Regions from separate parts of the Methylobacterium sp. 142-1Y genome, predicted to be linked through region 1. Evidence: riboswitches for the same ligand, from Rfam matches in the RefSeq annotation. Region 1 holds a riboswitch; each other region holds the start of a gene.
The links. A riboswitch is a leader RNA that binds a small molecule or an ion and turns the genes downstream of it on or off. The one in region 1 is predicted to bind cobalamin.

Region 2: linked by a shared signal. The riboswitch ahead of AC3AOF_RS05665 (TonB-dependent receptor) and the one ahead of AC3AOF_RS15040 (TonB-dependent receptor) in region 1 are both predicted to bind cobalamin.
Region 3: linked by a shared signal. The riboswitch ahead of AC3AOF_RS20760 (CbtB domain-containing protein) and the one ahead of AC3AOF_RS15040 (TonB-dependent receptor) in region 1 are both predicted to bind cobalamin.

Annotation. Positions count from the first base shown of each region.
Region 1 is NZ_CM173224.1:3,311,360-3,314,561, reverse strand. Features, by position in the region: cobalamin riboswitch at 937-1,130, shown strand; gene AC3AOF_RS15040 (TonB-dependent receptor) at 1,301-3,202, shown strand, end outside.
Region 2 is NZ_CM173224.1:1,193,658-1,196,859, forward strand. Features, by position in the region: gene AC3AOF_RS05660 (extracellular solute-binding protein) at 1-565, opposite strand, end outside; cobalamin riboswitch at 830-1,034, shown strand; gene AC3AOF_RS05665 (TonB-dependent receptor) at 1,292-3,202, shown strand, end outside.
Region 3 is NZ_CM173224.1:4,536,656-4,539,857, reverse strand. Features, by position in the region: gene AC3AOF_RS20775 (prephenate dehydrogenase/arogenate dehydrogenase family protein) at 1-246, opposite strand, end outside; gene cobO (cob(I)yrinic acid a,c-diamide adenosyltransferase) at 446-1,051, opposite strand; gene cobU (bifunctional adenosylcobinamide kinase/adenosylcobinamide-phosphate guanylyltransferase) at 1,048-1,617, opposite strand; cobalamin riboswitch at 1,680-1,879, shown strand; gene AC3AOF_RS20760 (CbtB domain-containing protein) at 1,911-2,087, shown strand; gene AC3AOF_RS20755 (CbtA family protein) at 2,174-2,920, shown strand; gene AC3AOF_RS20750 (DUF1636 family protein) at 2,917-3,202, shown strand, end outside.

The sequences.
Region 1 (3,202 bases):
TTAAAATTGTATTTTACCGACTCATGACTTAGGATATCAGCGCCGAACCCAGATAGAACAATTAGATTATGATATCGTACGGCGTAGTGCAGACAGTTTAGTCAGCAAATTATCTCGGACGGGTAACGATCTACGAAACGCCGAAGGCCTGAAATTGGGGGGCTATGGGTGACAATATGCGCGTTTAAGGTTGTGCCGTCGTTCTAGCAGCAGCGCCCGCAGAATGGCGGCGTCGAACTAGGCGTCCGCGTTGCCAGGGGCACCCCCGCCGAATCGCGTGAACAGCACACGACTCGAGGCGCCGCGGGATGCGTTGCGTAGACCGGCCAGCAGCGTGCCTTCGTAGGCAGCCTCAGGGACGAGGCGAGCCCGGGTCACGTTGGCCGGCGGCGCCGGACGGCCCGTCCTGCGTCAGGCCGTCAAAGCCTCTGCAGCCTGGAGGTCCCAGATTTAGGTGTCCCATTAGGCCAAACCACGACTCGGTAAAATAATCTTCGCCGGAACTTTTGCCGGCGCCGGAGATCGCACGATGAAACTGAAACACAATGGCTCGCTGCTGGACCTGCAAAATGCCGCCCTCGACTGCGGGGTGTTCGGGGATTGGTCATGGCACGACCGCGAGGGACTGCATCGGTTCCGCTCAGATGAAGGCGAAATCCTGCACTGGTGGCCACGCACTGGAACCGTCGTATTCCAAGGCCGGCCGGGTCCACGGGGCGCCATCTCACTCCGGTGCTCATGCGCTAGGATGTCAACGACGATGGCGTGCGGGTCATCCGCGCGCGTGCGGTCACCCGCTGAAGCATTGGAAGCCGGGTGGGGATCTTCCCCAACCCGGCTTTTTTCGTGCCGAAGCAAACTCCACCGCAGCATTCGCCGGCATCGGTGGTGCCTGCGCCGCCGCGCGCCGCCTCACTTGACCGCGTGCCGTATCGCCGCGTAGCTGGGCTCGACGGTTCCCTATGGGGATTAAAAGGGAATGCGGTGAGGGCCCAGGTCCTAATCCGCAGCTGCCCCCGCAACTGTGAGCGGCGAGCCCTGCATCACCGACGTCACTGGGGTCATCCCGGGAAGACGATGGAGGGCGGTGACCCGCGAGCCAGGAGACCGGCCGTCAGCCGTGGTCACATGTGGGCCGCGCCGGACGGGGTGTTCCGGTGCCTCCACGGTGACGTGCCACTGCCGTAAAGGCTCCCTTGTGACCGCCGTCTCCCGTTCCTTGTTCCTCGCGGCTCTCGCCGCGGTCAGCCTCCCTGCATCTGCCTTTGCCCAAGACGAGATCCGTCTCGACGAAATCGAGGTGACGGCGCCGCTTCCCAGCGTGGCTGGGGCCGCCAGCGCCGGCTATCCTGGTGGCACCACCGGCATCGGCGGCGGGCTGCGCCCCGTCGACGCGGCGAGCGCGGGCATCATCAGCGGCGCAGCGATCAACAGCCGCCCGATCACTCGCCCGGGCGAGGTGCTGGAATCCGTGCCGGGCCTGATCGTCACCCAGCATTCCGGCGAGGGCAAAGCCAACCAGTTCTTCCTGCGCGGCTTCAACCTCGACCACGGCACCGACATCGCCATCCACGTCGACGGTATGCCGGTGAACATGCGCACCCACGCCCATGGCCAGGGCTACGCCGACCTCAACTTCCTGATCCCCGAGCTCGTCGGCGCGGTCGAGTTCCACAAGGGGCCGTACTTCGTCCGCGACGGCGACTTCGCCTCGGCGGGGTCGGTGCGGATCGACTATCTCGACAAACTCGACCGCAACATCGCGCTCACCACGCTGGGCAGCTTCGGCTTCAAGCGAGGGCTCTCGGCCGCCTCCGTTCCGCTCGGTGCGGGAAACCTCCTCGTGGCAGGCGAAGCGCAGACCTATGACGGGCCATGGGTCGTGCCCGATGCCCTTCGCAAGCTCAACGGCGTCGCCCGCTACAGCCAGGGCACCGCGACCGACGGATTCGCCGTCACCGGCATGGCCTACTGGGCCAAGTGGAACGCCACCAACCAGATCCCGGAGCGAGCGGTGGCGGAGGGCATCATCGGCCGCTACGGCACGCTGGATCCGACTGATGGCGGCGATACCGGGCGCTTCTCGCTCTCCGGGCGCTGGAGCCAGTCGGATGCCGGCGGCATCACCCGGGCCTCGGCCTACGTGATCCGCTACCAGATGAACCTCTGGAACAACCTCACCTACTTCCTCAACGACCCCGTCAACGGCGACCAGTTCCGCCAGCGCGATGCCCGCGTGCTCGGCGGTGGCGAGATCTCCAGGGTCTTCCAAGGCGACCTGTTCGGGTTGCCGATGGAGAACGAGATTGGTGTCCAGACCCGCACCGACGACATCCGGGTCGGGCTGTTCAACACAACGGCACGGCAAACCCGCTCGACGGTGCTTGACGACCACGTGTTGGAAGCGAGCGCCGCGTTCTACTACGAGAACCGGGTGCGCTGGACCGACTGGCTGCGCACCAGCGTCGGCTTCCGAGCCGACGGCTACTACGCCGATGTCCGCTCCGACACCCCGGCGAATTCGGGCCGCGCTCGCGACAGCATCGTCAACCCGAAGCTCGGGGCGGTGTTCGGGCCGTGGGCGGATACCGAGATCTACCTGAACTACGGCGGCGGTTTCCACTCGAACGACGTCCGCGGCGTCACCGCGACGGTCGATCCGGCAAGCCCGCTGTTCAACATCAGCCGCTCGCCCTTCCTGGTCCCCTCGACGGGCTACGAGGTCGGGATCCGCAATCGCTCCATCGCCGGGCTGGAGACGAGCCTCGCGCTGTTCCGGCTCGACTTCGCTTCCGAGAACCTCTTCCAAGGCGACACCGGCACCACCGAGCCGAGCCGGCCGACCCGCCGTTTCGGCATCGAGTGGAGCAACCATTACGCCCTCACGCCCTGGCTGCGGCTGGAGGGCGACCTGACGATCACCAACGCACGCTTCTCCGACCATGACCCCGTCGGCCAGCGCGTGCCGGAGGCACCGACCACCATCGCCTCGGCGGGCGTCACGTTCGGCGAGGGCCAGGGTTGGTTCGGTAGCTTGCGCTTCCGCTATTTCGGCCCCCGGCCCCTGATCGAGGACAACTCGGTGCGCTCGAAGCCGACCGCCCTGCTCAACGGCCGGATCGGCTACGCCTTCGACAATGGCGTGAGCCTCGCCCTCGACGTGCTCAACCTGACGAACGCCCGGGCCGACCAGATCACCTAC
Region 2 (3,202 bases), 2.1 Mb from region 1:
CCGGACGGGCATACATGAACTTGCCCTTGTTCTGGCGCGCCCAGGCCAGAAGCTCCTCGGCGCTCGTCGGCACCGTCTTCACCCGCTCGGGCATGTACTCGATCAGCGGGCCCGACGGGTACCAGGCGACGCACAGGCCCTGGCCCTGCGCCAGGCCGTTCAGCCTGAGCGCGGCGGGCTGATAGATGTCGGCGGGCTTCGGCAACTGGCCGGCATAGGGCTTCAGGTCGATCCACAGCGTCTGCTCGATGCCGGCGGCGATGCCGTCGGTGCCGGTGAGCACGAGGTCGATGTCGACCCGGCCGGCGGCCTGCTGGGCCTTCAGCTTCGAGGGCAGTTCCGGCGCCGGTGCCTTGGTGAAGGCGAAGCGCGAGACGATGCCGGGCTTTGCCCGGCGATAGGCCTCGATCGCCTTCTGGGTGAGCGCCAGGTTGCCCGCGACATCCACCACCGTGACGACGACGGGCGAGGTCGGCAGGGCGAGGTTCGCCCAGGCGCGCCCGCCGAGGACGAGCCCCGCCCCGGCCGCGAGCCCCGCGACCGCATTGCGGCGTGTGATCGTCATGTTTCCCCCGTTTTGCTGCCTGCGGGCTCTGCCGGCCCTTGAGCGACGACGGATCGCTCCATACTTTCATCCATTGGTGCACTAATATTTTAGGGCGTCAAGTCTGCCGTTGCGACAGGTCGCCGGGCTCCGCGCCGCGTTGCGCCATCGACCGGGGGGACAGTGGACCGGATCGCCACTGCGCGGGCGGCCCATCCGGCGAGGCGCCGCGCATCGCCCCCGTGAGCGACCGCGCGATCACCATTGCTCCTTCGTAACCGAATCGCTAAGCTTGCCTCCGACGGTTCCCTCCGGGGATCAAAAGGGAACGCGGTGAGGGTGACGAGCCCGAAGCCGCGGCTGCCCCCGCAACTGTAAGCGGCGAGCCTTCCATCACCTTACGTCACTGGGGATCCTCGACGCTCCCTGGGAAGACGATGGCAGGCGCTGACCCGTGAGCCAGGAGACCTGCCGTCAGCCGTGGTCACACGCGAGCACGTCGGGCGGGGTGTCCTGATGGGTGTCGAGGCGAGAGGCGAGGAGCCTTCGCCCCGCTGTCGTTCGCGGTGACGTGCCACAGCCTCGCGCCGTCCCGCCATGCTCGCTCCCCTCCCCTCCCGATCCGCCGACAGGACGCGCGCAATGCGTCCTGCAGATCGTCCGGGAGAGTGGAAATGTAACTTTATAACGTTACATTTTTTGCGAGACCGGCTACGGACGGGGCGCCATCCTGCCCTGGACTCTTCCATGCCCGCGCTCCGCGCCCGTCGCTCCACCGCCCTCGCCGCCACCGTCCTGCTCGTTGCCGCCCCTGCTTGCGCCGAGGAGATCAGCCTCGACCGCATCGACGTCGCGGGGGGCCGCAACCGCGAGGAGGCCGCGCCCGGCCTCAACCTCGCGACGCCGTCGCGCTCGGGGTCCCGCCTCGGCCTCACCCCGCTCGAGACCCCGGCGAGCCTCGACATCATCAGCGGCGAGACCGTCCGGGCCCGGGGCCAGAACACCGTCGAGGAGGCGGTGACCCAGAACGCCGTCGGCATCACCAGCATCGCGGCGCCCGGCAACGGCAACCTCGCCTTCACGGCGAGGGGCTTCGCCGGGGCCGGCTCGGTGCAGCAGCTCTACGACGGCACGCGGCTCTATGTCGGGGCCGGTACGGTCACCTTCCCGTTCGACACCTGGTCGGCGGAGCGGATCGAGGTCCTGCGCGGCCCGGCCTCGGTGCTCTACGGCGAGGGCGCGATCGGCGGCATCATCAACGTGGTGCCGAAGAAGCCGGTCTTCACGCCCATCGGCGAGGCGCGGGCGGCGATCGGCTCGGACGGCCTGGCACGCCTCGCCCTCGACAGCGGCGGGCCGGTCGGCGAGAACCTGGCCTACCGGTTCAATCTCAGCGGCAACTGGGCCGACGGCTGGGTGAAGCCCGACGGCGATTTCCGCAATCTCGCCCTCTCGGCCGCGGTGACCTGGCGGGCGGCGCCCGACCTGAGCGTCACGCTCTCGCACGACCTCGGTTATAACGAGCCGACCCGCTACTGGGGCTCGCCGCTCGTCGGCGGCCGGGTACCCGACCGCTTGCGCTTCACCAACTACAACATCCGGGATTCGCAGATCGCCTGGTTCGACAACTGGACGCAGTTGCGCACCGAGTGGAACCCGACTCCCGACATCACGATCCGCAACACCGCCTACCGCCTCTCGACCGAGCGGCATTGGCGCGACGTCGAGCAATATACCTACCAGCCGGCGACCGGCCTGATCCAGCGCAGCGACTATATCGAGATCTTCCATCACGAGGAGCAGATCGGCAACCGCCTCGATGCCACGTTCCGCGGCAGCCTGTTCGGGTTCAAGACGTCGACGGTCCTGGGCTTCGACGTCAACCACGTCGATTTCCGCCGCGACAGCAACTCCCCCTTCGACGGCGAGAGCGTCGTCGATCCGTACAATTTCGCCCAAGGGCGCTTCATCAACCTCACGGGCACCCGCACCGACATCGTCTCGCGCACCCGCCAGGCCTCGGTCTTCGCCGAGAACCGGCTGGAGCTGACGCCACAATTCGCCCTGGTCACGGGGGTCCGCTACGACGCCCCCCGGGTGGCGGTGAACCGGCCGCTCGCGTCGACCGCCTTCGAGAAGACCTTCGATTCCGTCAGCACCCGCGTCGCCGCCGTCTACAATCCGACGCCCGACCTCGCCCTCTACGCGCAATACGCCACCGCCGCCGATCCCCTCGGCAGCCTGATCACCACCAGCGTGGCGCAATCGCAGTTCCAGCTCGCCACCGGCGAACAGGTCGAGGCCGGCGCCAAGGGCCTGTTCGACAATGGCCGCGGCGAGTGGACCTTCGCCGCCTACCACATCCGCAAGGACAACCTGCTGACCCCGATCCCCGACCGGCCGACGGAGGTGGCCCAGGTCGGCAGCCAGTCGTCCCGCGGCGTCGAGGTCGCCTTCGCCTACCAATTGTCCGATGCGTGGCGCATCGAGGCCAACACCGCCCTGCTGCGGGCCCGCTACGACAACTTCGCCCAGACGATCAACGGCGCCGCGGTGTCGTTTACCGGCAACGTCCCGGTCGACGTGCCCCAGCGCGTCACCAATGTCTGGCTGGCCTACGCCTTCGCGCCGGGCTGGGTGGCGCGGCTCGGCGTCAAC
Region 3 (3,202 bases), 1.2 Mb from region 1:
CGGGGCGACGTCGCGCACCACCGAGGCGAGGGTCGAGACCGGGGTCGCCAGAATCACCACCGGGCAGGCGGCGGCCTCGGCGAGGCCGCACCGCGCGACGCCGGCCGCCGCGAAGGCGGAATCGGGCGCGAACGGGTCGTGGACCCGCAGCGAGAACAGCGGCGCCAGATGCGTGGCGACGAGGTGGCCGAAGGCGCCGAAGCCGATCAGGCCGAGGGCGGGAAGCGGGATGGGGGAGGACGGCACGGGAGACCTCGGATGGGAGCGAGGCCGGCGGGTCCTGGTATCCTGGAGCCTCAACCGCCGGCATGTCGCAGCGGTTGAGAGATGACGAGCACCCTGCCGCTTAACTGAGCGGCGCGTAATAGAGTCCGGACAGGAAGAGGCTGGTCATGGCCGAGCCTCTACGCCGATCCGGCCCGGGTCGTCAATCGGAACGCGTCGATCAGAACTCGATCCCCTCCTGGGCCTTCACCCCGGCGGCGAAGTGGTGCTTGACCTGCCCCATCTCGGTCACGAGATCGGCGGCGGCGATCAGCTCCGGCTTGGCGTTGCGGCCCGTCACCACGATGTGCAGGTCCGGCCGGCGCCGGCTCAAGGCCTCCACCACCTCCGCGAGCGGCAGGTAGTCGTAGCGCAAGGCGATGTTGAGCTCGTCGAGGATCAGGAGCCGGACGGTCGGATCGGCCATCAGCGCCTCGGTCTGCGTCCAGGCGGCACGCGCCGCCGCCACGTCGCGGTCGCGGTCCTGGGTCTCCCAGGTGAAGCCCTCCCCCATCGTGTGCCAGGCGACCTGATCGGCGAAACGCTCCAGGGCGAAGCGCTCGCCGGTCTCCCAGGCGCCCTTGATGTACTGCACCACCCCGACCCGCCAGCCGCGGCCGAGCGCGCGCAGCATAAGCCCGAAGGCGGCGGTCGACTTGCCCTTGCCCGGGCCGGTATGGACGATGAGCAGGCCCTTCTCGATCGTCTTGCCCGCCACCTCGGCATCCTGCACCGCCTTGCGCTTCTCCATCTTGGCGCGGTGGCGCGCCGCCTCGTCTCCGCTCATCGATCGTCTCCCTTGATGATCATCGGCAGCCCCGCCACCACCAGCACCACCCGGTCGGCGATGGTGGCGAGACGTTGATGAAGGCGGCCGGCTTCGTCGCGGAACCGGCGGGCGAGCGCATTCTCCGGCACGATGCCGAACCCCACCTCGTTCGAGACCAGCACCAGCGGCCCCGGTGCCGCCTTGCACGCCTCGATCAGAGAATCGCGTTCCGCCGCCAGGTCGGCCGCCTCGTCCAGCATCGCGTTGGTCAGCCACAGGGTCAGGCAATCGACCAGCACGGGCCGGCCGGCCGGCGCTCCCCGGATCACCGTTGCGAGGTCGCGGGGCGCATCGACCGTCTCCCAGGGCGGGGGCCGGCGGGTGCGGTGCTCGGCGATGCGAGCAGCCATCTCGTCATCCCAGGCTTGCGCCGTCGCGACGTAGCGCCAGGGGCCTGCTTGCGCCTCGATCAGCCCCTCGGCGTAGCGGCTCTTGCCCGAGCGGGCGCCGCCCAGCACCAGGGTCAGGCGCGGGGCGGCGCGATTCCGGTCCGGCACGGGCCTCTCCTCGTCGAAATCTGGCATCGAAAACCTCGGGGCCGGAGGTGTCGCGGCAGCCGGCGTCGATTGCAAGCCCGTTCCCGACCCGCTAGGGTCGGCGCGACGGTGCCTCGGTGACGAGGTGAAAAGGGAACGCGGAAGCCGGAAGCCTCCGGCGGGCCGCGGCTGCCCCCGCAACTGTGAGCGGTCGAACACGGTCCGCCATCGGCCACTGGAGCGATCCGGGAAGGCGGTGGGCCGGCACGAGGCCGCGAGCCAGGAGACCTGCCGTCACCCCTTCTCTCTCGACGCCGCCGGTGGGGCGGCAGGAGTTCGTCATGGTCGCGATCACCCGGTCTCTCTCCCCCGCCCTGGTCGGCGAGCGCCTGAGCGCCGTCCTCCTCGCCGCCACCCTCGGCGTCGGCCTGCTGTTCGTCTCCGGCTTCGCGCCGGTGGTCGCCCTGCACAACGCCGCGCACGATTGGCGCCACTCCGCCAACTTCCCCTGCCACTGACCAGGGCCGAATCCTTTCGGGCCGTGCGGCCTGCGCCCTGACCGGGCGTGGGCCCGCGGCCCTTTGGTCGTGCAGGTGATCCTCCCATGACGAAACGTCTGCTCGCCGCGGCCCTGGTCGCCGGCTTCCTGGCCGCATGCGTGGCCTCCGCGCTGCAATTCGCCCTCACCTCGCCGCTGATCCTGGCGGCGGAGAAATACGAGACCGCCGAGGCCGTCGCCCCCGCCCGTCACGCCTTCGCCAACCCGCTGATCGTGCTCGCCCATGCGGGCCACGACCATGGGGCCGAGCCGCAATGGCAGCCGGCGCCCGGCCTGCCGCGCCTCGCCTTCACGGCGCTCGCCACCCTGGTGAGCGGCGTCGGCTACGCGCTGCTTCTCGGCGCCGTGCTGGTCGCGACCGGCCGCGCGGTGACGCCCTCCGAGGCGCTGAAGTTCGGCATCGGCGGCTTTCTCGCCGCCAGCCTGGCTCCGGCGATCGGGCTGCCGCCGGAACTGCCCGGCATCGCCGCGGCAGGGCTCGAATCGCGCCAGCTCTGGTGGGTGGCGACCGCGCTCGCCACGGCGATCGGCCTCTACCTGGTGGCAATCCGCCGCGGGCCGGCCGCGATCGGCCTCGGCCTCGCCCTCATCGTCGCGCCGCATGTCTGGGGCGCCCCGCACGGGCCCGAAGAGATCTCCGCGATGCCGCCGGTCTTCGCGGCGCAGTTCGCGGCCCGGTCGCTGGCGATCGGCTTCGCCTTCTGGGCCGTGCTCGGCCTCGCCTTCGGCTGGGCCTGGGAGGCGGTGAGCGGGTCGAAAGGCGTCGCTCGCCGCAGCGAGGTGGCCGCGTGAGCGAACCCGTCACCCTCTACGTCTGCACCACCTGCCGCGACGCCGCCGATACAGGCGAAGGTCCCCGCGCCGGGGCCCGCCTGCACGACGCGCTGGCGCAGGCCCTCGCGGCCCGGCCCGGGGCGCCGATCCGGATCGAGCCGGTGGAATGCCTCTCGGTCTGCAAGCGGCCCTGCACGGTCGCGGTCGCGAGCCCGGGCCGCTGGACCTACGTCTACGGCGACCTCGACCCGAACATCGCCGCCGACACTATCCTCGACGGCATCGGCCTCTATGCCGGGA